DNA from 2 places in the Halobacillus naozhouensis genome. Region 2 is predicted to be linked to the other one. Evidence: riboswitches for the same ligand, from Rfam matches in the RefSeq annotation. Region 2 holds a riboswitch; the other holds the start of a gene.
What was found. Region 2 has a riboswitch for S-adenosylmethionine ahead of P9989_RS02695 (DUF2254 domain-containing protein). Riboswitches for the same ligand answer to the same signal wherever they lie in the genome.
Positions count from the first base shown of each region.

Region 1: it holds a riboswitch for S-adenosylmethionine, as region 2 does, so the genes downstream of both, cobA (uroporphyrinogen-III C-methyltransferase) here and P9989_RS02695 (DUF2254 domain-containing protein) in region 2, are expected to answer to the same signal.

Region 1 covers NZ_CP121671.1:2,577,947-2,589,879, reverse strand. The annotation lists gene rph (ribonuclease PH) at 1-251, shown strand, start outside; gene P9989_RS13635 (XTP/dITP diphosphatase) at 256-852, shown strand; gene P9989_RS13630 (metallophosphoesterase) at 866-1,393, shown strand; tRNA gene P9989_RS13625 (tRNA-Gly) at 1,628-1,701, shown strand; tRNA gene P9989_RS13620 (tRNA-Arg) at 1,737-1,810, shown strand; SAM riboswitch class I at 2,113-2,230, shown strand; gene cobA (uroporphyrinogen-III C-methyltransferase) at 2,421-3,197, shown strand; gene P9989_RS13610 (sirohydrochlorin chelatase) at 3,217-3,951, shown strand; gene P9989_RS13605 (uroporphyrinogen-III synthase) at 4,006-4,824, shown strand; gene P9989_RS13600 (assimilatory sulfite reductase (NADPH) flavoprotein subunit) at 4,915-6,762, shown strand; gene cysI (assimilatory sulfite reductase (NADPH) hemoprotein subunit) at 6,818-8,536, shown strand; gene sat (sulfate adenylyltransferase) at 8,596-9,774, shown strand; gene cysC (adenylyl-sulfate kinase) at 9,886-10,491, shown strand; gene P9989_RS13580 (VOC family protein) at 10,700-11,071, shown strand; gene P9989_RS13575 (LLM class flavin-dependent oxidoreductase) at 11,125-11,933, shown strand, end outside.
Region 2 covers NZ_CP121671.1:488,921-500,853, forward strand. The annotation lists gene P9989_RS02690 (glycoside hydrolase family 78 protein) at 1-683, shown strand, start outside; SAM riboswitch class I at 805-920, shown strand; gene P9989_RS02695 (DUF2254 domain-containing protein) at 1,208-2,623, shown strand; gene P9989_RS02700 (KGG domain-containing protein) at 2,709-2,921, shown strand; gene P9989_RS02705 (cation:proton antiporter) at 3,113-4,300, shown strand; gene P9989_RS02710 (DUF2512 family protein) at 4,780-5,163, shown strand; gene P9989_RS02715 (YjzC family protein) at 5,389-5,577, opposite strand; gene P9989_RS02720 (manganese catalase) at 5,797-6,618, opposite strand; gene P9989_RS02725 (nucleoside hydrolase) at 6,890-7,762, shown strand; gene P9989_RS02730 (DUF3231 family protein) at 7,914-8,936, opposite strand; gene P9989_RS02735 (spore germination protein) at 9,170-10,747, shown strand; gene P9989_RS02740 (Ger(x)C family spore germination protein) at 10,734-11,933, shown strand, end outside.

The sequences.
Region 1 (11,933 bases), 2.1 Mb from region 2:
AAGAAATTCTGGATCTTTGTTATGAAGAGGATAGCAAAGCCCATGTGGATATGAATATTGTCATGACAGGTCAAGGGGAATTTGTGGAGCTTCAAGGAACAGGAGAAGAAGCCACTTTTTCAATGAAACAACTTCAGAAGATGATATCCCTGGCCCAAGAAGGAGTGGCAGAGCTTACTAAACTGCAAAAAGATGCAATTGGAAAATGGGCTGATGTCATTGAAACATCATCAGCAGTTTCGGAGAAATAATCCGATGAAAGAATTAGTTATTGCCACAAAAAACAAGGGTAAAGTTGACGAGTTTGATGAGATGTTTTCGAAATATCATATAACAGTAAAATCATTGCTTGATTTTGATCAGAAGATAGCTGATATAGTTGAAGATGGTGACTCCTTTGAGGAAAATTCAGTCATCAAAGCCGAGGCAATTGCTGAACAATTCCAAATTCCTGTCGTTGCCGATGATTCCGGTCTTGAAATTGATGCTCTAAACGGTGCTCCTGGTATTTACTCCGCTCGTTATGCGGGAAAAGACAAGGATGACCGCAAGAACATCGAAAAAGTTATGGATGAATTGAGCCACGTTCCAGCACACGATCGTACAGCACGTTTCGTATGTGCAGTCGCTGTTGCACGTCCCGGCCATAAAACTTTTGTGGAAAGGGGTACTTGTGAAGGGCGGATTGCTATGGAGCCAGCAGGTAACAACGGTTTCGGCTATGACCCAATATTTATCCCAAGTGATTCTCATCGAACAATGGCAGAGTATACATCAGCGGAAAAGAATTCAATTAGTCACCGAAAGCATGCTATCCTAAAAATAGAACAATGGTTGCAGGATCTATCATAAAGAGGTGTTTGTAATGCCAAAAGTGCTAATTATTAGTGACACGCACGGATTAACCAATGAAGTGATGGAGATTAAACAGCGTTACCGTTATGAAGTGGATGCGCTCATTCATTGTGGTGATTCAGAACTCGGCTACCAGTCTGAAGAGTTGGAAGGTTTTCATTACGCTAAAGGTAATTGTGATTTCGATACCGACATGGAAAATGAACAATTAGTGTCTATTGGTGATTTAACTATTTTGGTTGTTCATGGCCATTTACACCAAATTAAGTCAACGTTAATGCCACTATCGTATCGGGCAGAGGAACTTGGTGCTCAGGTAGCTTGTTTTGGACATTCACATATGGCAGGGGCAGAAAAAGTGAAAGACAAACTGTTCATTAATCCAGGCAGTGCCAGATTGCCGAGGGACCGTGAAGAACCGACCTACGCCATCATGGAATGGGAAACACTTGATAAGATCGAACTTCAATATTATCACGTGACTGGGAAACCTATGCCAGAGTTAAGGTTGGAAACATCTCTAGCAGCAAAGAATTAACTCTTTGCTGCGGAGTTGTTGACAAAGACACGGTATTTTACTATAATTATCCTTGTCGGAAAAAATAAATCGTTCATTAACTTTATTGTTTTGCGGGTGTAGTTTAGTGGTAAAACCTCAGCCACGAGCGAAACTTCACCGAATGTTCTTCGAGTTGCCCGCCCGATCAACTTCTTTGACTAAGCTAGCAGAGGTAAGGGCATGACCAAACGTGGCTAATGATATAATGTAAATGCGGGTGTAGTTTAGTGGTAAAACCTCAGCCTTCCAAGCTGATGATGAGGGTTCGATTCCCTTCACCCGCTCCACTCTAATCCTACATAATTCTACAATCTTATGACTTGTCCCAGTAGCTCAGCTGGATAGAGCAACAGCCTTCTAAGCTGTGGGTCGCAGGTTCGAATCCTGCCTGGGACGCTAAAAGAAAAAGCCGGAATCCTTAATACATAAGGATTCTGGCTTTTTTGTGTTTTAAAAAAGAAATACTCGAGCTGAGCAGTATGCACTAGTTGCTTCAATTACATCGCAACCAATAAGTTAGAATAGGTTGGATACATTAAGGGACTGAGAACCGCAGTTTCTTCAGCACGAATAGTAAATAAGTTGCCCGATTTTTGTTGCAGAAAATATTAAATGTTGTTAATTTTCCCATATTCTATTGACATTTTTTCTAAACGTGGATAGTATATATACCAATAATTCAATAACATATTTTCACATTCTTATCGTGAGAGGTGGAGGGACTGGCCCTTTGAAGCCTCGGCAACGGGTCTGATGATTGATCATCAGAAAACTGTGCCAATTCCAGCAGATGCTCCGGCATTTGAAAGATAAGGAGATAGGTAGCTAAATTTATGTGTTAAAACCTCTCTTCTTATCGTTGATAAGAAGAGAGGTTTTTTAGTGTTCAACGCTAAGAGTTATGTGGATTGAAGGAAGATATATACGGGAAGATGTTTTCGTTATACCCAACTAAATACCTTGGACTACAATGAATTACATGTGCAAGGAGAACCCGGGGGGACTTATGAATAAAGTTTATATTGTCGGTGCTGGACCAGGTGACCCAGAATTAATAACTGTGAAGGGCTTGAAGACCATTCAGCGAGCAGATGTCATTTTATACGATCGGTTGATTAACACCGAATTACTGAATGAAGCGGGGGATGAAGCTGAACTGATTTATTGTGGTAAACGGCCTGATAATCACTCTTTGGATCAGAAAACAATTAATAGACTTCTTTGCAACTTTGCCTTACAAGGTAAATCAGTAACCCGCTTAAAGGGAGGAGATCCCTTCGTTTTTGGGCGAGGTGGGGAAGAAGCGGAAGAATTAGCAAAGAATAGGATTCCTTTTGAAATCGTTCCCGGAATATCGTCTGGGGTAGCCGCCCCAGCTTATGCTGGTATTCCAGTCACACATCGTAACTATAGCTCGTCTGTAGCTTTTCTTTCAGGGGTGAACAAACATGGATATGATCAGGAAGAATATTGGGAGCACGTTGTGAAAAGCATGGATACTTTGTGTATTTATATGGGTGTGAAAAAGCTACCCGAAATTTGTGCGCGGCTCATCCGCCATGGTCGTCCCCCAGAAACGCCGATAGCTCTGGTGGAGTGGGGAACTACAGCACATCAGCGTACCGTTACAGGGAGCCTGAGGAATATTGTAGAAAAGGCTAATGACCTCAAGAATCCCTCAATAATTATTGTGGGAAAGGTCGTGAAGCTGAGGGAACAGCTGCAATGGTTTGAACAGCTTGAGAACAAGACAGAAACTCATGTGCCATCAATTGTAGGGTGAAAGCGAGGGAGATATTTGCATGGAAGCAGTTTTATATGTGAGTCATGGAAGCCGAGTTGAGAAGGCACGTAAAGAAGCTGTTTCCTTCCTTCAATCCGTCCAAAAAAGGGTAGACGTTCCTCTTCAGGAAACGTGCTTCTTAGAACTGGCAGAACCGGATATGGCTCAAGGAATTGAGAACCTTGTACGGCGTGGAGCAACGAAGGTTGCTATTATACCTGTCTTATTGCTAAGTGCAGGTCATTACTACAGTGATATACCGGAAGAGATCGATCGAGCGAAACTTCGCTATCCGCAAGTTCACCTCGTTTACGGACGAACGATCGGCGTCCAGGATCGGGTGATTGATATTTTGGTTCAACGTGTGCAGGAAAAAAAGGTACCCAACCAATCAGACATGAACATCTTGCTAGTTGGAAGAGGCAGCCGTCATCCAGAGACTAAAGATTCAATTGAACAAATCGCACGTAAATTAAGGGCGAAAACGGACGCAGCTAATGTCGATGTGAGCTATTTAGCTGCCTGTTCACCTTCTTTTCATGATGGTTTGCAAACTTCTAAGCGTGGAGGATGGTCACAAACGTTCGTGATTCCCTACCTATGGTTTACCGGGCTGCTTATGCGTTCGATGGAAGCCAAAATCAATGAAGTACAGAAGAAAGGTCAACAGGTGGTGTTGTGTCAATATCTTGGTAACCATCCCATTATGATTGATGCTTTGACTGACCGGGTCAATGAAGCTTTGCGAGGCTAATTGATGTATTCTTCAGCAGCGAAAGAAAGGAATTAATTGAAAGGAGTACGAGTTATGAACTGGTTAGATGGAAAACTTATTGGAGTCGCTGCTGATCGAAGTGCTGAGTCATTAAGAAACTTGATCCAGAAAAAAGGCGGAAAACCGGTAGTTTATCCCATCCAAGGAAAACAAACGTTAAACGAACAAACTAGCCAACAGAATATAAAGGATTTTCTTTTTGAACCATTTGATTGGGCCATTATTACGACAGGTATAGGAGCTAAAACCTTGGCTGACTCTTCAGTAGAAGTGGGGCTTTACTCATCATTTATTGAAAAGTTAAATGAAACGCGAGTAGCAATTCGCGGGAAAAAGACACTGAATTGGTGTAAGAGCAATGCTGTCCAAGTCAGTCTGGTCTCCGAAGATGGGACAATGGAAAGTATCCTGAAAACATTTGCCGATGAACAAATAGATCGCAAGCAGACCCAGGTTTTTTTACAAGTTTATAGTCAGGATGATGCAAAGCTCAAGGAGGAATTAGAGAAGGCTGGCTGTCATGTTTATCTGTCTCAGCCTTATTCCTATGAAGAACCAATTCCCGAGGTGTTACACAATCTTAAAAATGCCATCATAACTCAATCACTTGATGCCGTTGTCTTTACAAGTAAAACACAGGTCAATAATTTATTTGGGAAAAGTCGCGACAAACATGAAATCATTCAGGCTTTCAACGACAAGGTGTTGGCAGTGGCGGTTGGGAAAGTGACAGCAAATGAATTAAACAGAAATGGGGTGCTGAATGTTCTTAAGCCTGATCAGCCCAAAATGGGGCCGATGGTAGTAGCTCTTGAACGTTACGTCCGACAAATAGCCTTGTACAACCATTGATTAGGTGTGAGAAAGGACATTCACACAAAACAATGAACGTGATGCTATTACTAGTTACAAATTAAACAGAATTTTGTGAGGTGGGTATATTTGCAGTTCCAGGTAATGAATAGTCCCTTTAAACAAGAGCAGGCAGACTTGTTAAATCAGGTTCTGCCGTCGATGACAGAAAGCCAGAAAATATGGTTAAGTGGATACTTAGCTAGTTCCCAGGCAGCATCTACGGTAACAGCCGAACCAGATACTGGAAATGATTCAGGGACGGAAGCGTCCTCACTAACAGTCGACCAAACCGCAACGCGTGAAGTGACAATTCTTTTCGGTTCGCACACTGGAAATTGTGAAGCGCTGGCTGGGGAAATCTCGGAAAAGCTGAAGGAGCAAGATTACAAGGTAATACTATCAGACATGGATGACTTTAAACCCAAGTCTTTAAAAAAGGTTAAGGATTTACTTATCCTGACGAGCACTCATGGTGATGGGGACCCCCCTGACAATGCGATGGCTTTCTATGATTTTATACATAGCAAAAGAGCACCAGCATTAGATGACCTCAGATACTCCGTCCTTTCCTTGGGAGACAGCTCTTATGAGTTCTTTTGTCAAACTGGCAAGGATTTTGATAAAAAACTGGAGGATTTAGGCGGAAAAAGGATCTATCCTCGTATAGACTGTGACCTGGACTTTGAGGAGCCTGCAGAGGAATGGTTTGACGGAGTCCTAGCTACATTAAATAATGCGAAGCAGGTGAATACAGAGGAGGGGCAAGGCTCTCAGCAAGAGCAAACAAACACATCCATTAGAAAGTCGGTCTATTCCAGGTCAAATCCATTTAAGGCAGAAATCCTGGAAAATTTGAATTTAAATGGCCGAGGGTCAAACAAAGAGAATCGCCACCTTGAATTAGATCTAGAAGGCGCGAATTTTGAGTTTGAACCAGGTGACAGTCTCGGGATTTTTCCGGAAAATGATCCTGCTCTTGTAGCTAAACTGATCCAAGAGTTGGAATGGGACCCTGAAGAGCTTGTTCCTGTAAACAAGCAAGGGGAATTGCGGCCATTGCGTGACGCCTTAACTTCAACTTTCGAAATTACCGGGTTAACAAAACCGTTGCTTGAAAAAGCAGGACAGCTTTCTGCAAATGAAGAACTGAATAAGCTTGTCATGCCAGATAATCAGGAACAATTGAAAGCCTACTTATATGGGCGGGATCTTATTGACTTAGTCCAGGATTTTGGCCCTTGGAATGTTACGGCAGAAGAATTTACTGCGATTCTTCGCAAAATTCCGCCTCGTCTCTATTCGATTGCGAGTAGTTTAAAGGCGAATCCTGATGAGGTACACCTTACGGTCGGGGCGCTGAGGTATGATGCACATGGGCGCAAACGAACGGGTGTCTGCTCCGGACAGTGTGCGGAACGATCACAACCTGGGGACACGCTGCCGGTTTTTATTCAACGTAATTCAAATTTCAAACTTCCTGAAAATCCGGATACTCCAGTCATTATGATCGGGGCCGGAACAGGGGTTGCTCCTTACAGGGCTTTCCTTGAAGAACGCGAAGAAACAGGTGCTGAAGGGGAATCATGGTTATTCTTTGGAGATCAGCACTTTGTCACCGATTTTCTTTACCAAGTTGAATGGCAAAGGTGGCTCAGGGAAGGGATTCTAACCAGAGTAGATGTGGCCTTTTCCCGTGATACATCTGAGAAGGTCTATGTACAGCATCGTATGCTGGAGAAAAGTCACGACCTGTATCAATGGCTGCAAGACGGAGCTGCTATTTATGTATGTGGTGACGAAAAATACATGGCCAAAGACGTAGAAGCTACTCTGTTAACTATTTTGGAGCAAGAAGGACAGATGAGTATAGAGGAAGCGGAAACATATTTAGCTGAATTGCGTAAGCAGAAACGTTACCAGCGTGATGTATATTAAGAATGATCTAAATTTATAAAAGTAGAGTGGCAGTTTGATAGAAAGGAGATTTTTCATGACGGAAAAGGAACATACTCACCTGCATGGATCCCCAAGTGACATGGAGAGGATTAAGGATGACAGTAATTACCTGCGTGGTTCAATCGCAGAAAGCTTTGCAGATCGCATTACGGCGGGAATTCCTGATGAAGATACAAAGTTATTGAAGTTTCATGGAAGCTATCAGCAGGATGACAGGGACTTAAGAAATGAACGGAAGCAGCAAAAGCTGGAACCAGCTTATCAGTACATGGTTCGTGTGCGTTTGCCAGGAGGCGTGGCAACTCCCCGTCAGTGGCAAACTATGGATAACCTCGCAAACACTTATGGAAATGGAACTCTGAAGCTGACAACCCGACAGACGTTTCAATTACACGGGGTTTTAAAGTGGAATATGAAAAAAAGTATGCAGGAAATCAATGATGCCCTGTTAGATACCATTGCTGCTTGTGGTGATGTGAACAGAAATGTGATGTGCAATGTTAATCCAGATCAATCAGACATTCACACAGAAGTTTATGGTTGGGCACAAAATTTAAGTGAAGAACTATTACCAAAGACAAAAGCCTACCATGAAATATGGCTTGACGAAGAGAAAGTGCTGGACAGCCGTGAAGCAGAAGGTGATATAGAGCCAATGTATGGTCCTGTGTACTTGCCACGAAAATTTAAAATCGGTATCGCGGTCCCACCGTCTAATGATGTGGACATTTTTTCTCAAGATCTCGGTTTCATTGCGGTCATGGAAGATGGAGAGCTAGTAGGGTTCAATGTTGCTGTAGGAGGAGGGATGGGGATGACTCATGGGGATACAACTACATATCCTCAACTATCACGAGTCATTGGCTTCTGTCCAGCTAATCAAATTGTAAAGGTGGCAGAGCAGATCATCACGATTCAACGAGATTATGGCAACCGCTCAGAGCGAAAGAACGCGCGCTTCAAGTACACGATTGATAGATATGGGATCGAGTGGTTTGTTCATGAACTGCAAGCAAGATTAGGCTGGGACCTTGGGGAGGCAAAACCTTACCACTTTGAGCATAATGGCGACCACTATGGCTGGATCAAGGGTAGTGGAAGATGGCATTTAAATCTGTTTATCCAAAATGGCCGTATTAATGATTCAGAAGATTATCCGTTAATGACTGGACTGCGAGAGATTGCAAAGATTCATACTGGAGATTTCAGGCTTACCCCAAACCAGAATCTCATTATCGCCAACGTCACGGAAGAAATGAAGCCCGAGATCGTGGAACTAGTCAATAAATATGGACTAACGGATGGGAAACAAAATTCCGCCCTACGCAGAAATTCTATGGCCTGTGTCGCCTTTCCGACATGCGGGCTGGCGATGGCTGAATCGGAACGATATCTTCCGGTACTACTAGACAAAATCGAGGACATCCTTGATGAAGCAGGGATCCGGGAAGAAGACATTATCATTCGTATGTCAGGATGTCCGAATGGTTGTTCACGCCCGGCTCTAGGTGAAATTGCTTTCATTGGTAAAGCTCCTGGAAAATACAACATGTATTTGGGTGCTGGTTTCACCGGGGATCGACTAAACAAGCTGTATCGGGAGAATATCGGAGAGGAAGAGATCTTAGAGACGTTAAAGCCGATTCTTTTGCAATATGGAAAAAGACGCCGCGAAAATGAGCACTTCGGAGATTATGTTGTTCGAGCTGGTTATGTTGAAGAAGTCAGCTCCGGTCTTGATTTTCATAAATAAGCCTTTGGGTCAAGTTGCCAAATTAAAGGTATTCAATTAATTAAAAGGAGGTTCGTTTAATGACAGTAACCCAAACTGAAGAAGCGACCATTTTACCACACGGAGGAGAGCTTGTAATACGGGAATTGACTGGTTCCCAGCGAGAAGATTATTTAAACAAAGCAGGTTCATTGAAGTCATTAACATTAAATGCCTGGAGTCTGTCGGATTTAGAACTGATTGCTATCGGAGGATTCAGCCCACTAAGTGGTTTTATGGGGGAAGCAGACTACACTCGAGTCGTTGAAGAAATGCGTCTTGAAGATGGAACAGTTTGGAGTATCCCGATTACATTACCTGTAACTCAGCAGCAAGCGGATGAATATGACATCGGGTCAGAGATCGCGCTTATTGGGGATGATGATGTGGTTTATGGTGTACTTAAACTGGAAGAAAAGTACACATATGATAAGGAAAAAGAGGCAAGTTGTGTTTATGGGACCACGGATGAGGCTCATCCCGGCGTGAAAAATGTTTATAATAAAGGGGACGTTCATCTTGCAGGTCCTGTTTATTTATTAAATCGTCCCAGCCACGGTGAATTTGAAGATTTTTACCTTGATCCATTGCAAACAAGGAAAATGTTTTCCGATCTAGGCTGGAATACCGTAGTCGGGTTTCAAACGCGTAATCCAGTTCATCGTGCACATGAATATATTCAAAAATGTGCCCTGGAAGCTGTAGACGGGTTGTTGTTAAACCCGTTGGTTGGTGAAACTAAATCAGATGATATACCTGCAGACATTCGTATGGAAAGCTATCAAGTGATCTTAAACAATTACTACCCAGAAAATCGCACACGTCTAGTAATCTATCCTGCAGCCATGCGATATGCAGGTCCTAAGGAAGCCATTTTGCATGCGATTGTCCGCAAAAATTATGGCTGTACGCATTTTATTGTGGGACGTGATCACGCAGGTGTAGGTGACTATTATGGCACATATGAAGCACAAGAATTCATTTCTAAATTTGAAAAAGAATTGGGGATTCAAGTATTCAAGTTTGAACATGCGTTCTATTGCACGAAATGTGAAAACATGGGGACGGCAAAAACGTGTCCACACGGAAAGGAACATCATGTGCATCTCAGTGGTACGAAGGTACGTGAAAAACTTCGTAATGGCGAGAAACCACCGAAAGAATTCTCTCGTCCAGAAGTTGCAGAAGTACTTATTAAAGGAATGAGAAAAAATAGTTGAATGAGCAGATGATATTTTTCTAATATGAGGAAGGCTTTTTCGGTCTTCTTCTAATTTAAAATGCTAAATCTGAACACATGATCTACCTATGAATGTTCGAGGAGGAAAAAGATGACTGAATCAACAAACATCGTATGGCATGATTCAGAAGTAACCAAACTGGACAGAAGGAAGTTAAATCATCATAAGAGTGCTGCCCTATGGTTCACAGGGTTATCCGGCTCAGGTAAATCCACGGTATCGGCAGCACTAGAAAAGAAACTGCATGGACTGGGGGTCCACACTTATCGTTTGGATGGAGACAACGTTCGTCACGGATTGAATAAAAATTTAGGTTTCAGCCCTGAAGATCGTCAGGAGAATATTCGCCGCATTGGAGAGGTGGCTAATCTGATGGTTGACGCAGGTCTAGTAACTCTGACGGCGTTCATTTCTCCATACCGTGTGGATCGAGCTAGAGCTAGGGAATTACTAGACGAGAAAGAATTTATCGAAGTCTATGTGAAGTGCAATGTAGAAGAGTGTGAGGAGCGTGACCCGAAAGGTTTATATAAGAAAGCTCGTGCTGGTGAAATTAAAGGGTTTACCGGAATTGATGCCCCCTACGAAGAACCTCTTAATCCGGAGGTCTTAATAGAAACGGATCAGCAAACGTTAGAGGAATCCGTTCAGGTAATCGTGGATTATTTGAAACGAGGAGGGTATCTTTCATCATAGTGTTTTACTATTGGAGGGGTTATTAGACTAGCTGATAAAATTGCATGAAGATTTAGAAGAAAAGACGCTGACACCATTTTATATGAAGGTGGTTAGCGTCTTTTTCAATTTATTAAATAATTTTAGGAGCTAGAAACCATTGAAATAATCAGAAAGGTGTTAAAATGGGATAACCAGCTAAAATTATGAAACGGAGTGGGTCGGTAATATGTACGAAGGTATTCATCATGTATCATTGCTTGTAACAGATATTAAGAGAGCGAAGCGGTTTTACGGAGAGGTGCTTGGGTTTCAAGAAAGCGAAGAACGCCCTGATTTTGATTTTTCCGGGGCATGGTACCAAGTGGGAGAAACGCAAATCCATTTAATTGTACATGAAGAGGGAAGAACATTAAGAGGTGTCACATCCATTGATTCAAGAGACGGTCATTTTGCCATCCGAGTGCAGGATATGGAAAGCTTTATTAAAAGAATGCGAAGATACCAGGTCGAAATCGTTGATAAACCGAATAATCAAACAGATTGGCATCAAGTATTCGTGAGTGACCCAGATGGAAATCTAATCGAATTTAACTGTTAAATAGGAAGGGATATTCCGGAAGCTGCCGCCTAAGAGAAGGGAGGAAGACGGTTGTGAAACTAAGTATATTGGATCAATCTCCTGTGTCTTCAGGAACAACAGCTGAGCAAGCATTAAAAGAATCCATGAAACTTGCAAAAATTGGGGAGGTATTGGGATTTGAACGTTATTGGATTGCGGAGCACCATGATATTGCGGGTTTTTCCTGTCCCGCCCCTGAGGTCATGTTAGGTTACATTGGAGCCAATACAGAATCCATTCGAATTGGGTCTGGAGCTGTCTTGCTCCCCCATTATAAACCATATAGAATTGCCGAAACTTATAATATGTTGGCTACCTTATTCCCGGAACGTATTGATATTGGAATTGGGAGAGCTCCGGGTGGTTCTGCGGAAGCGACAATGGCACTCTCAGATAACTTTTTGGAACAAGTCCGAAGAATGCCTGAATCCGTTGATGAGCTTCTTCACTTCCTGAATCATGATTTTCCCTCAGATCATTTGTTTTCCAAAGTATCTGCATCACCTCGACCTGCTGTGCTGCCGGAAGTTTGGATGCTAGGAACAAGTGAGAAAAGCGCCCTGCTCGCAGCAGGAAAAGGGACTGCCTATGCATTTGGACACTTTATGAGTAATAACAATGATCCCGAGATTATACAGACTTATAAACACAATTTCAGACAAAGCGGTATGTTGCAGCAGCCTCACTGTATTCTTGCCGTAACCGTTATGTGCTCAGAAACAAGCGAACGGGCAGAAGAAATAGCTCGGAGTAGTTTGTTGTGGGGTATTCAACGTAGTAAAGGAGAAGAAGGAAAAGGAGTGCCTTCAGTGGAGGAAGCCAAACGATATTCGTTTAGTAT
Region 2 (11,933 bases):
TGATGTTTAATTTAGTGGATAAGAGATCAAAGGAAAAGATAGCGGCTGATTTAGTAACATTAATTGAACAAGAAGGTGTTCATTTGACGACGGGTTTTGTGGGAACCCCTTATTTAAATTTAGTTTTGAGTGAGAACGGATACCACTATATCGCCTCCCGTCTGTTTTTACAAAAAGACTATCCTTCATGGCTGTATCAGGTTACTAAAGGGGCTACGACGGTATGGGAGCACTGGGATAGTATCAAGCCAGATGGTAGCTTCTGGAGCGATGATATGAATTCCTTCAACCACTATGCCTATGGTTCGATCGGTGAATGGATGTACAAAGTTCTGGCTGGGATAGATACTGATCAAACGCAGCCTGGTTACAAACATATTCATCTTGCTCCAAAACCAGGTGCGGAATTGACATGGTTAAGATCCACCTATCATTCCATGTATGGGGAGATTGGATCGAGCTGGACATTCGAAGGTGAAGTATTCACCTATAATGTTTCTATTCCGGCAAATACTACTGCTACTGTTACCTTGCCTGGTGCAGCTTCACCGGTCAAAAATCAAAAGCTTTTTTTGGAGGCCATCGGTGAATATCAGTTTTCTGGAGAAAATGTTATTGTTCACATCGGTTCAGGTAACTATAAATTTCAATATGAGTATAACGTTTTAGAAGGCTCTCTTTGATTCAGTATAAATAGAAGGAAAAGAAATCATATACCATGGGCGGCATGGTGTAAGAAAAACATGAATTGACAAAAGACTATGTCTAGATAGTTCACATAATTTTAAGAAAAATAAGCTTATCTTCTTATCTAGAGAGGTGGAGGGACTGTCCCTTTGAAACCTCGGCAGCGGGACTAATGTAGTTCATTAGAAACTGTGCCAACTCCAACAGGTGCGTATGCACTTGAAAGATGAGGAGAGTCGGTTTTCTATTTAAATTTGAAAGCCCCCCTTCTAATTTTTCGAGAAGGGGGGCTTTTTTGTGTAGACAGGGGGATAAGAAATATAAAATGTCGATACCATAACATTTTAATTACAGCTCATAGATAGAGTTCATCCCCGGCAATAAACCCTAACACGCGGGGTTTTTTTTGATTTTATAGCAGGAAAGACGACGTTCGATCAGCCAACAACACCCTTGTACAGATTAGAACACGACAAAGAGGGGGATAGAGGGAATATCATGCCCTTAAAGGAGTGTCGAGATGAAGAATCGGAATAAACTCCAAAATAAAAAGAAGTACAAAAACATGTCAAAAAGAGAGAAATGGCACCGGGTTTACTCAAACCTTTGGGTTACACCCATTATTTATGCAGGGTTATCACTATTGCTTTTTGTCTTAACCGTGTGGGCAGATCTGAAGATGGAGTTTGGCAACATGATGCCTTCGATTCTAAGTGCAAATTATCAATTGACCAAAACCATATTAAGTACTCTAACAGGAGGACTTTTATCATTAAACTCCTTTACCTTTTATGGTGTGTTAACAGCTCTAACGACCTTCGCCGGCCAATATTCTCCAAGGATACTAAAGAATTTTATGATGACGAATGTGACACAGCGAACGCTTGGGATTTTTAACGGGAGCTTCCTATATGTATTGTTTTGTCTATTATTTCTTAATGGGGAAACAGCTTCCCAATATTCCTTGATTCCAGTAACAGCTACATTTCTGACAGCTTTATGTTTAGGAACATTTGTTTTTTTTATTAATCACATTGTCACCTGGCTTCAAGTATCAAATATGACGAGTGATATGAAAAGGGAATCCATTGGAATTATTGAAAGTTCCTTGCTTAATGAACTCGAACCTTACAGGGTAGAGGATGAAGCGACAATAAAAGGCCAAATCCCGGAATACCAGGGACACCAAATAAGTATTGATTCTTCTGGCTATTTACAAACTATGGATTTTATTCCATTGATTGAGGAAGCTTGTAAGGATGATCTCATTATTCGGCTAGAGTACAAAGTTGGGAATTTCGTCTTTGGCTCTACACCTTTGTTAACCTATTGGAAGAAGAAAGAAAAAACAACTATTGATGAATTTAAATATAAAAATATGTTTCATATAGGAAAGGGCCAAACAGAAATTCAGGACATTGAGTTCAGTATCAATAAATTCGTGGAAATCGCTATTCGGGCTTTGGGTAATGATGACCCCAAAACAGCCACTGATACTATTTATGAGATTGGGGATTTACTTATAAACATTTCTCAGAAGGCAAAATTCACTCCCTATTTAACCGATAAAAATTATGACCTCCGTCTTATTTTACAGAATCTCGATTTTGAAGATTATTTATATATCGGGTTCGCCTCTATACGGCATTATGCAAGGGATAACGTAGTCATTACCGTTGAGTTACTTAAAGTCCTTGATGCGATTGCACGAGCAGTGAGTAAACGAGACGACCAATCTGTCTGGGAATTTGCCGTATATACGGCAAGTGGATTCGAATATGAATACATGCATCACCTAGATAACAGAAAATTTTATGATGGGCTTTTTAATATCGCAAAAACAACAGGGAATGAAGAAGATTACAATAATATCATTGAAGAAATATTAAAACACGAAGAACGCTCCCCTAGAGATAGAATATTACAAAGAAATTAAAAATATCCATTTATGGTTAATATATGTTTTAACCCTATAGCTAAGGAGGAATGGTATATATACAACACAAAAGGAGGAATTGAAAATGGCTAAACAAAACAATAGCAATCGCAAAATGACTGTAGAGGAAGCAGGTCAAAAGGGCGGAAACAAGACCTCCAAGGAACACGATAAGGAATTTTATCAAGATATAGGTCAAAAAGGCGGAGAAACTACCTCCCAAGAGCATAATAAAGAATTCTACGAGGAAATCGGGTCAAAAGGCGGTAAGCAAAATAATAATAGAAAAAGCTCATAAATCTATTAGAGAGAAGGCCTGTTCCAAAGAGTGGACAGGCCTTCTATAGTATTTGAACATGCTTAAATAATAACGATTGGCAGTAATCATAAAAAGATATTTAAAAGAACAGATGCTGAACTCAGCGACTCTAAACAACTCTGGAATAAATAAGTATATTTATTCCATTAGGAAGATGGGGGAAATTGAAAATGTCCATTACACCATTCCTGATTTTATTGTTTATCGGCTATATCATCTTCACCATTGATAAAAAGAAAGAAAATTTCCCTGTACCACTCATACTAGTCCTCGTCGGTATTGGGCTCTCTTTTATCCCTTATTTTTCTTCTATTGAAGTTACGAAAGACATGATTTATCACATCTTTTTACCAGGATTGTTGTTTACTTCAGCTTACCGGTTTTCTCCCGATGCCCTTAAAAGGAATGCTGGGATTATAACCTTCTTGGCTACGATAGGAATTATGCTCACTGTCCTCTTATTAGGTTGGACAATTTATGTGATCAGTGGTCTATTCGCGCTATCATTTGTTGGATCTTTATTGGTTGCTTCTATGCTGACACCCACAGATCCTGTCTCCGTCGTTTCCATTCTTAAGAAGTCTTCCGGAGATAAGATGATGGCTGACGTGGTCGAAGGCGAGTCGCTCATTAACGATGGCACAAGTATCGTCATTTTCACAGTAATCTTAGGTATATATCTTCATGATAAGACTTTTTCTATCGGTGCTTTCTTAGGTGAATTTTTATTTGTATCTATTGGAGGAACGCTTGTCGGCTTAGGATTTGGGTGGCTGTTTAGTAAGGCTATACACATTACTCATCATAAAGAATACCAGGTAATGCTGAGTATTATCCTTGCTTATGGAATTTTTAATTTGGCAGAGCATTTAGGCGTATCAGGGGTATTAGCCACCGTCTTTGCTGGTATCATGCTTTCCATTGAATTTAATCGCTCCCATCAGGAAGACCATTTCCGTGAATCATTAGACAGTTTCTGGGGAGTGGTAGAACTCTCGATCTTATCTTTATTATTCTTACTCATAGGTGTTGAATCTACTAACTATCTTTTATTTGATGCTTGGGGGCTTGCCTTTCTTATATTTGTTGCATCTTTATTGGTAAGATTTCTTATTATTGCTGGTACGACTCAGTCCTTCCCGGTTTGGAGAGACAAAATCAATTGGAAAGAATCCCTCCTTCTCAGCTGGTCAGGATTGAAAGGCTCTATGTCTGTCTTTTTGATCTTAAGTCTACAGGCTAAAGAAGCTCAAGGCACAGAATTCATCCTCTCTCTGACATTTGCTGCTGTCTTACTGTCTTTAGTGATCCAAAGCATTGGAATACATCCTTTGTCAAAAAAGATACTTACTGATTAATATTCCCTCAAGTGCTGAAGGGTGTACGTTTCGACTTAGTATTATATTAAGGGGTAGGGTGTGGGGAGGGAGCGGAGGAAGAAGAAGACGTTCACAATGGATATTAATCTGAATTTCAGAAAATGTTCTACCCAGATGACGAAAAATGGAGTGAATCTGTTATGACAGGGGGCACGGCTAGGTATTGAATCCGTGTTGAGTAAGGAAGGTATCTTGAACTAATTCATAAATCGAGAAAAGAAGCCAATGATGAAGAAGGACGTTTAAGTCCATGTCTCCCGGGAACGCATTATATAAGCCTTTCTTTTTATTTCCTCTATTTCTAATTTATAGGTAGTAATTAATGGAAGATGAGAAACGAAAGGAAACAATCTGGGCGTTACCCACATAAAACTTAAGTAAGACCTGATGGTGGGGATTGAAGAAGGCTTATAGAGTCTATACAAGATCTTTTACAACAAAAAAGGAGGAGAGACATCATGGAACATGTAAAGGCACTTGCAATCAAAGGGATCATGACCCTAATAGTCCTGTATGTAATCCTTAGTTTGGGGTTTGGAATTTCTTTTATTAACACGCTCATTTTAACTGTCGTTTTAGGTGCAGTCTCCTATCTTCTAGGGGATCTCTATATTTTACCTAAAACCAATAACATGATAGCTACTATGGCAGATTTGGGAGTCACGTTCATAATTGTTTGGATACTTGGGACGGTCTTAACAGGTATGGGACTAGGAACGATGATTTGGGAAGCTGCTATTTCAGCTGTTGCAATTGCAATAGGTGAATACTTCTTCCATTCTTATATTTCAAAGAAACCTCTTGGCGCCAACAAGAGATTAAGAGCTTCATATAGTCATTAAAACCACCAAGTAGCAGCTCTTAATAGGGCTGCTATTTTTATTTCACCCTTTTTGATGAAGTTCAAAGGAGCTAGAAAAGAGCTTCAACTGCTGATTGTGATAACGACTGCTATGAGTGAAACAACCTCTAACGATATAGGTTCCATTGACTTAAAATTTAAAAAAAGTACCTGGGGGAAGAACTCCTTTCTTCTCCCAGGTACTTATCTATCTTTTTCAATATAGTTATGAGACTTTTACCCAGTTTGCTGCATCGTTACTTGATGGAGAAGGGGGGAACTGCTCTCCTTCCTCTACCTTGACTTCCGTGTCATCTTGATTAGAAGAACCACCGTTGACTAAACTCTGTACTTTGTACTTACCGCTTTCTGGTGCTTTTTCACCTGTTTTATACGTCTGATTGTTATTAGCCATCTTACTCCACCTCCGATATAAATTTTAGAAAAGACATTAAGCTGTTTTCTTTTCTACTAAACTTGTTCCCTCCACTTAAGGGACTAAACGTCTTTAATGGTGAAAGTTACTATTTGTAAACAAAATGTAACTATAATACTCATTACTATACCTTTTTTGGTTATCCTGATAAAAAAAGAGACTGACTTAGTTAGGAATCAGTCTCTTTGCTCTATTATATTAATCTAGGGGAGGCGTTCCATGGACGTAGGATGGGGCTGGCTTTAACTCCTGTTTACCTCCGTGAGCTTTCGGCTTTTTCACGTAGTCAAATTCCCCATTTCCATCCGGAGCCTTCCCAGAAGCCCAGCTTCCTTTTTTGCTTTCCTCTCCTTCAGAAAAGTTCATAAGACTATAAGAAAAGTCAGTTGCTTCCCAATCAGATGGGACTGTAGACGGTACTGTGGTTCCCCGTTTTTCTTCTAATTCCTTAATAGCAGCAATCCATTGGTTTTGGTGCATCGTATCACGAGCTAGAAGGAAGGAAAGCATATCCTTCACTCCAGGGTCATCTGTAATTTCGTATAATCGAGCTACTTGCAGTCTTCCTTGCGACTCAGCATTTAAGTTCGCCCGGAAGTCCGCCAGCATATTACCACTTGCTACGATATAGCCAGCATTCCAAGGAACACCTGTACTGTTCTCAGGCATAGCACCAAGTCCTGATACAATAGCGTGATGAGGGTTCATTCCTCCCATGATCGAGCCGATTACAGGGTCTTCGGCTGCTTTTTCCTGTTCGTTAATAGGTGCATCGTCTAATAGCCTCGCGATCATCGTAGCGATCATTTCTACATGACCCATTTCTTCTGCTCCCGTATCCATAATCAAGTCTTTATACTTCTCATCCCCTCGAGCATTCCAGCCCTGGAATAAGTACTGCATAGCGACTGATATTTCACCGAATTGTCCACCTAAGATTTCTTGTAACTTTTTAGCGTATACCGGATCTGGGCGTTCTGGTTTAGCATGAAATTGTAGCTCTTTTTTGTGAGAAAACATCCAACCCCACCTTTCTCATAATAAGATTGGTTGGTAAGGATAATATTACCTCTTTACAACCATACATTCGATGTTCCCAATAACATGCGATAGGAAACATTAAAGCATCTAGGTAAGTCCAAGATTTCATTGATGTATAGAACCGTCCTTATTCCTCACTTTTTGGCATGATTCATGAATCATGGAATATATAGAATAGAAAGGGGGGTCTCATATTACGAAAAAAATTCTTTTATTTTGTGATCCTGGAATTGATGATTCTTTAGCAATTATGTATGCCATGCTGGATCCTGAAATTGAACTGGTTGGTATCGTCACTAGTTATGGTAATGTAACAAAAGACCAGGCTACAGCCAATGCTGCTTATTTGGTGCAATTAGCGGGTAGAAACGACATTCCCATTATCCCTGGTGCTTCCAATCCAGTTCACCAGAAAGAAATGATGTTCTATCCTGAAATTCACGGTGAGGAAGGAATCGGTCCAATACGGCCTCCTAGTAACATGCAATATCAGATTTATCCTTTTGACACCATTCGTATCATCATAGAGAAATATAGAAATGAGCTGATCATTGTAGATACAGGCCGTTCGACTACCTTGGCAACTGCATTTATTCTATTTCCCGATGAAATAAATAGGGTTAATTCCTTTTATGTAATGGGCGGGGCATTTTTTGTTCCAGGTAACGTAACGGCACTAGCGGAAGCAAATTTCTATGGAGATCCGACTTCATCTAACTATGTTCTTAAGTTTGCACATAACCTGACGATAACTCCGTTAAATGTCACTCAATTCGCCATTATCACTCCGGATATCGTAGACACCATTTCCAAAAACGAGAAAAACGTCTATGCTTCCATGATGGCGCCGGTCTTTGAGTATTACTACGAATTTTATAAAAAAAGTGTACCAGGTATATTAGGTGCACCTATTCACGATCTTCTCACTATTATACTCGTTAAAAATCCTACTATTGTTGATTACATATACTATGATGCAAATGTTGTAGAGGGTATAGAAGCAAGAGGACAATCCTATATTGACCTTCGACCAACAAGTAAACCAGGAAAAACGGGTATTGCCACCACACTTTATTACGAAGCATTTATAGAAGAATTTAGTAAGGTGATGTTGCCGGAATGATAGGGTGTTTATTGATCCATTTTATTAACGGTATTGCCTTGAAATTATGCGCTACTCGAAAGCCCGTTTTCTCCTAATTTATATAACGAGAATGGGCTTTCTTTATTTTTCGTTATTTTAAAGCGCTGGGTTAAATAGTGAAACGCCAGAATCATTCTGTATCTTTTGATTTAGTAAGTTTTTGCTTATCTATTGTTCCAGGTGGCTGTTCTAACCATCTATTTTTAATCATGAGGTCGGCGCCATCCTTCGCATATCGAGCGATTTCTATGGATAAGCGTTCATAATTTACCATAAGGTCGTTTCTTTGACTTGCAGCTGCTGCGGTCGCGTAATTCCCAGTTCCAGCCCCACTTAATAAACCCATATGAAATAAAGTTAATTTATCTGAGAATGGTGGGGTAGTTGAGTCTGTAATACTAACATCCGATGAGGCAGGGGGCTGTATGTTATTATTCATAAGTGCTTTTGTAAAGATTTCAACATGTTTTTTTGAAATATCTGCCCCTCTTAACATCCATTTTTGAACCTGTTCATTCGGTGAAGTTTGAGCAAAACTAAGGGCTAGTTTAGTTCCTATCATGTTAGTTTGAGTGTTCATGAACAAATGAGATATTTCAATTGAATTTAACGGCCGTTGGTTACCGAGAAGAGAAAATCCATTTATATATTTTTTTGAGTCTACAAAGTCCGTTCTAGTTGGATAGGCAATATAAGGTGCTCTAACAAATAAACCTTTTGAAAGGAGTACGTCTGTACTATTGTCGTATAGATCAGACGTTTCTTGCAGTCCTTCCATAAAATAAGCTCGTATATCTTTTCGGGCACTCATAGCGATAAAACTGCTGTAGGCAAGTAATCCAACCTTAGCCATATGGTTGATGTAATTTAGCATGAACATGTCTGTATAAAGCCTAGGGGCATTTAAATTTAAATCCTCCTTTTTTGTAAAACCTGTCGGCAATGGTATATTTTCAATTTGAAATATACTTGTTAGCTTTTTTATGTGTGCAGATGAAATGTCATAAGCAAACTGAACAATAGGTCGAATTTCGTCGTCCTCTACATGTTTGAGAAAATACTTTAAAATACATTTGGACATGCTATCATTCATATAAGAAGTCCAAACAGAACTTATTTCAGAAGAAGTTAGCTTCGTACGATTTTCAGTCATAATTAAGTTCCTCCAAAGAATATTTTTTAGGTATGGATTTATTCTTTACGAAAAACTCATTAATATTATGGCAGAGGCTAGGGTAGGTTTACCCCTAGCTTTTCTTTTGCCAAGATTGATGACCATCGCAGCGATTTTGGATTGTAAAGAAAGGTTTTTAACTTCTGAATTTTAAATACCGGGAATAATTAACCTCTTTTATGAAAAACTAATTTTCAAAGGAGGTGCGGTAGATGAGTAGATCTCTCCCAAACAACAAGGATAATGAGCAATTAAACACTGAAACTTCTTCTATTCTGCTATCTTTGTCTCTTGAGTCAAACCTCTCTATGTTAAAAGAGACATTTACTTCATGTGACGACATCGTCTTTCGCAAAGCGCAATTCGGTAATCAATCTGGTTGCCTAGTTTACTTATCTGAAATGATCAACAATCAGACATTGTTTGAAATAGAAAAAGGGCTCTCTTCTTCTTCAGTCCCTCATACCCAGCAGGGTTCAAAAGAATCCTTCACCGAACTTATTCGCCGTCACTTCCCATTAAGTAGTATGGATGAATCAGACAATTCTCAATTCATCATTAAAAAAATTTTGGCAGGACAAATTATTCTTCTAGTTGATGGAATAGATCATGTTTTTTTGTTCAGTTCAAATAACCAAACAAGTAGAAGAGTGACAGAGTCAGATAATGAGCGGACTGTTCGGGGGCCAAAAGAAGGGTTCGTCGAAAACATTCATACAAATTTGCAGTTAATCCGTCAGAAAATACAAACACCTGTTTTAAAGGTGAAATATTTAACCCTTGGCAGACAAACAAATACACAAATAAGCGTTGTGTATATGAAAGGGATCGCGGATGAGGAAATCGTAAATGAGGTACAACGTCGATTGACCGATATTGACATTGATGGGGTGTTGGACAGTCATTATATAGAATCGATGATAAAGGATTCCCCGAGGTCCCCTTTTCCCACTGTTTTTAGCACAGAACGTCCTGATCGTGTCTGTGGCGGGTTGTTAGATGGGAAGGTAGCCATTCTTACGGATGGTACACCCTCTGCTTTAACGGCACCTGCGATGTTTGTCGAGTTTCTTCATTCAAGCGAAGATTATTATGACAGCTCCTTAATCGCAACAATTATTCGCTGGGTACGTTTTTTAGGGCTTTTCGTCATTTTAATTCTTCCAGCATTTTTTGTGGGGATGACCATGTTTCATCAAGACTTATTACAGACACCTTTTCTAATGAGGATTGTCGCCAATCGGGAGGCCTTGCCGTACCCTGTGTTAGTCGAAGGCATTTTTATGCTGCTGACATATGAACTAATTCGGGAGGCAGGGTTACGAATGCCGAAAATATTCGGTGGTCCTGTGGTAACCATTTTAGGACTCGTGTTAATAGGGCAAGCTGCGGTACAAGCAGGGATTATTGGTCCCGTGATGGCAATTGTCGTTTCAGTAACGGCTTTAACGTCCTTTATTTTACCTAATTATGAATTTCATCAAATTATACGCTTTTGTGGTATTCCCATACTGTTATTGGCAGGACTTTTTGGTTTTATGGGGATCATTGTCGGCCTGATGTTTGGGTTAACTCATCTCGTCAGCTTACGTTCCTTTGGTGTCCCTTACTTTTCACCCGTTTCCCCTGCAAGAAAAGAGGGATGGAAAGACGTATTTATGCGGGCACCATGGTGGGCAATGGATACCCGTACGCCGGGCCTTGGAGTGGATAATGTTGACCGTACAGGGAAGGATAATATCTCCAAACCTCCAAAAACTGGTGAGGAGGATCGTCATGAGGAAAAATAAGCCTTTCAAATGGACACGTCTATTTCAAGCGCTAGTACTACTTGTAATGGTTTTATCACTTTCAGGGTGTTGGGATGCGGATGAAATCAATAACCTTTCCACGATCAATCTCATCGGAATTGATGAAACGGATTCCGGCCAAGTTGAGGTAACAGCTGTCATTGTTAAACCCCATACCCTTTTTTCAGAAACCGCTGTTGCTGGCAATGAACAAAATAAGTTTCTGATTGAAACAACAACAGGTAAAAGCATTCTTGAAGCGCTAGGTAATTTATCAAGTACCATTTCTGAAAAAGTTTACTTTGGACACGTCAATGCGATCGTGTTTGGAGAACGGGCAGCACGTGAAAGGATGGTATCCTCCTTAGATTTTTTCAAAAGACAAACCGGTTTTCGTCCAAGTACTAAGTTACTGGTAACCAGAGGAACCGCATCACAATTGGTCAAAACGATGCCTCAGTTCAATGTAACACTAGGGATGGAACTGGACGATTTAGTACTTTCAAACCGGTATGCTACTACGGCTATGGTGAAGGACATTAGTCAATTTATGAAGGCACTTTCCAGTAATACAACGGACCCAATTACAGGTGTCATCAGTGCAGCCGAAAAGCAAGGAATAGAAATAGGAAAGAATGAAAAGGAAACAAAAAAGCAGTCTGATACTGAAAAAAGTGAAGCAACAGCCAATACAATTGAAAAAAATCAAAAAGATATACCAAAGGTACTAAGTCTAAAAGGTACCGCCGCGTTTAAGGGTGGGCAATTGCAAGGTTTTCTCGATGAACGGGAAACACGTGGACTACTATGGGTAAAAGGAGAACTCCAAGATGAAATTGTTGTTTTAAGCTGTGGAGAAAACAACAATGAAACAGTTACCTTAAATATCACAAACTCAAAATCGAAATTCACACCTGAACTATCTGGCGGAACAACCAAGATAGGTGTAGATATTCAAGTTGAGGCCGACATCGGTCAATTGACTTGTCCTGATTTCAACGTTAATACCGATCAAATTGACCGTTTAAATCAACACCTTGAGAGAGTGGTTGTACAAGATGTTACCAGTGTGTTGAGCAAGGCGAAGAACCACTGGCAAACGGACATTTTTGGATTCGGTCAATCTTTTTATCGAAACTACCCGAACAAGTGGGAACAAATAGCTCCTCTTTGGAGAAACGGCCTG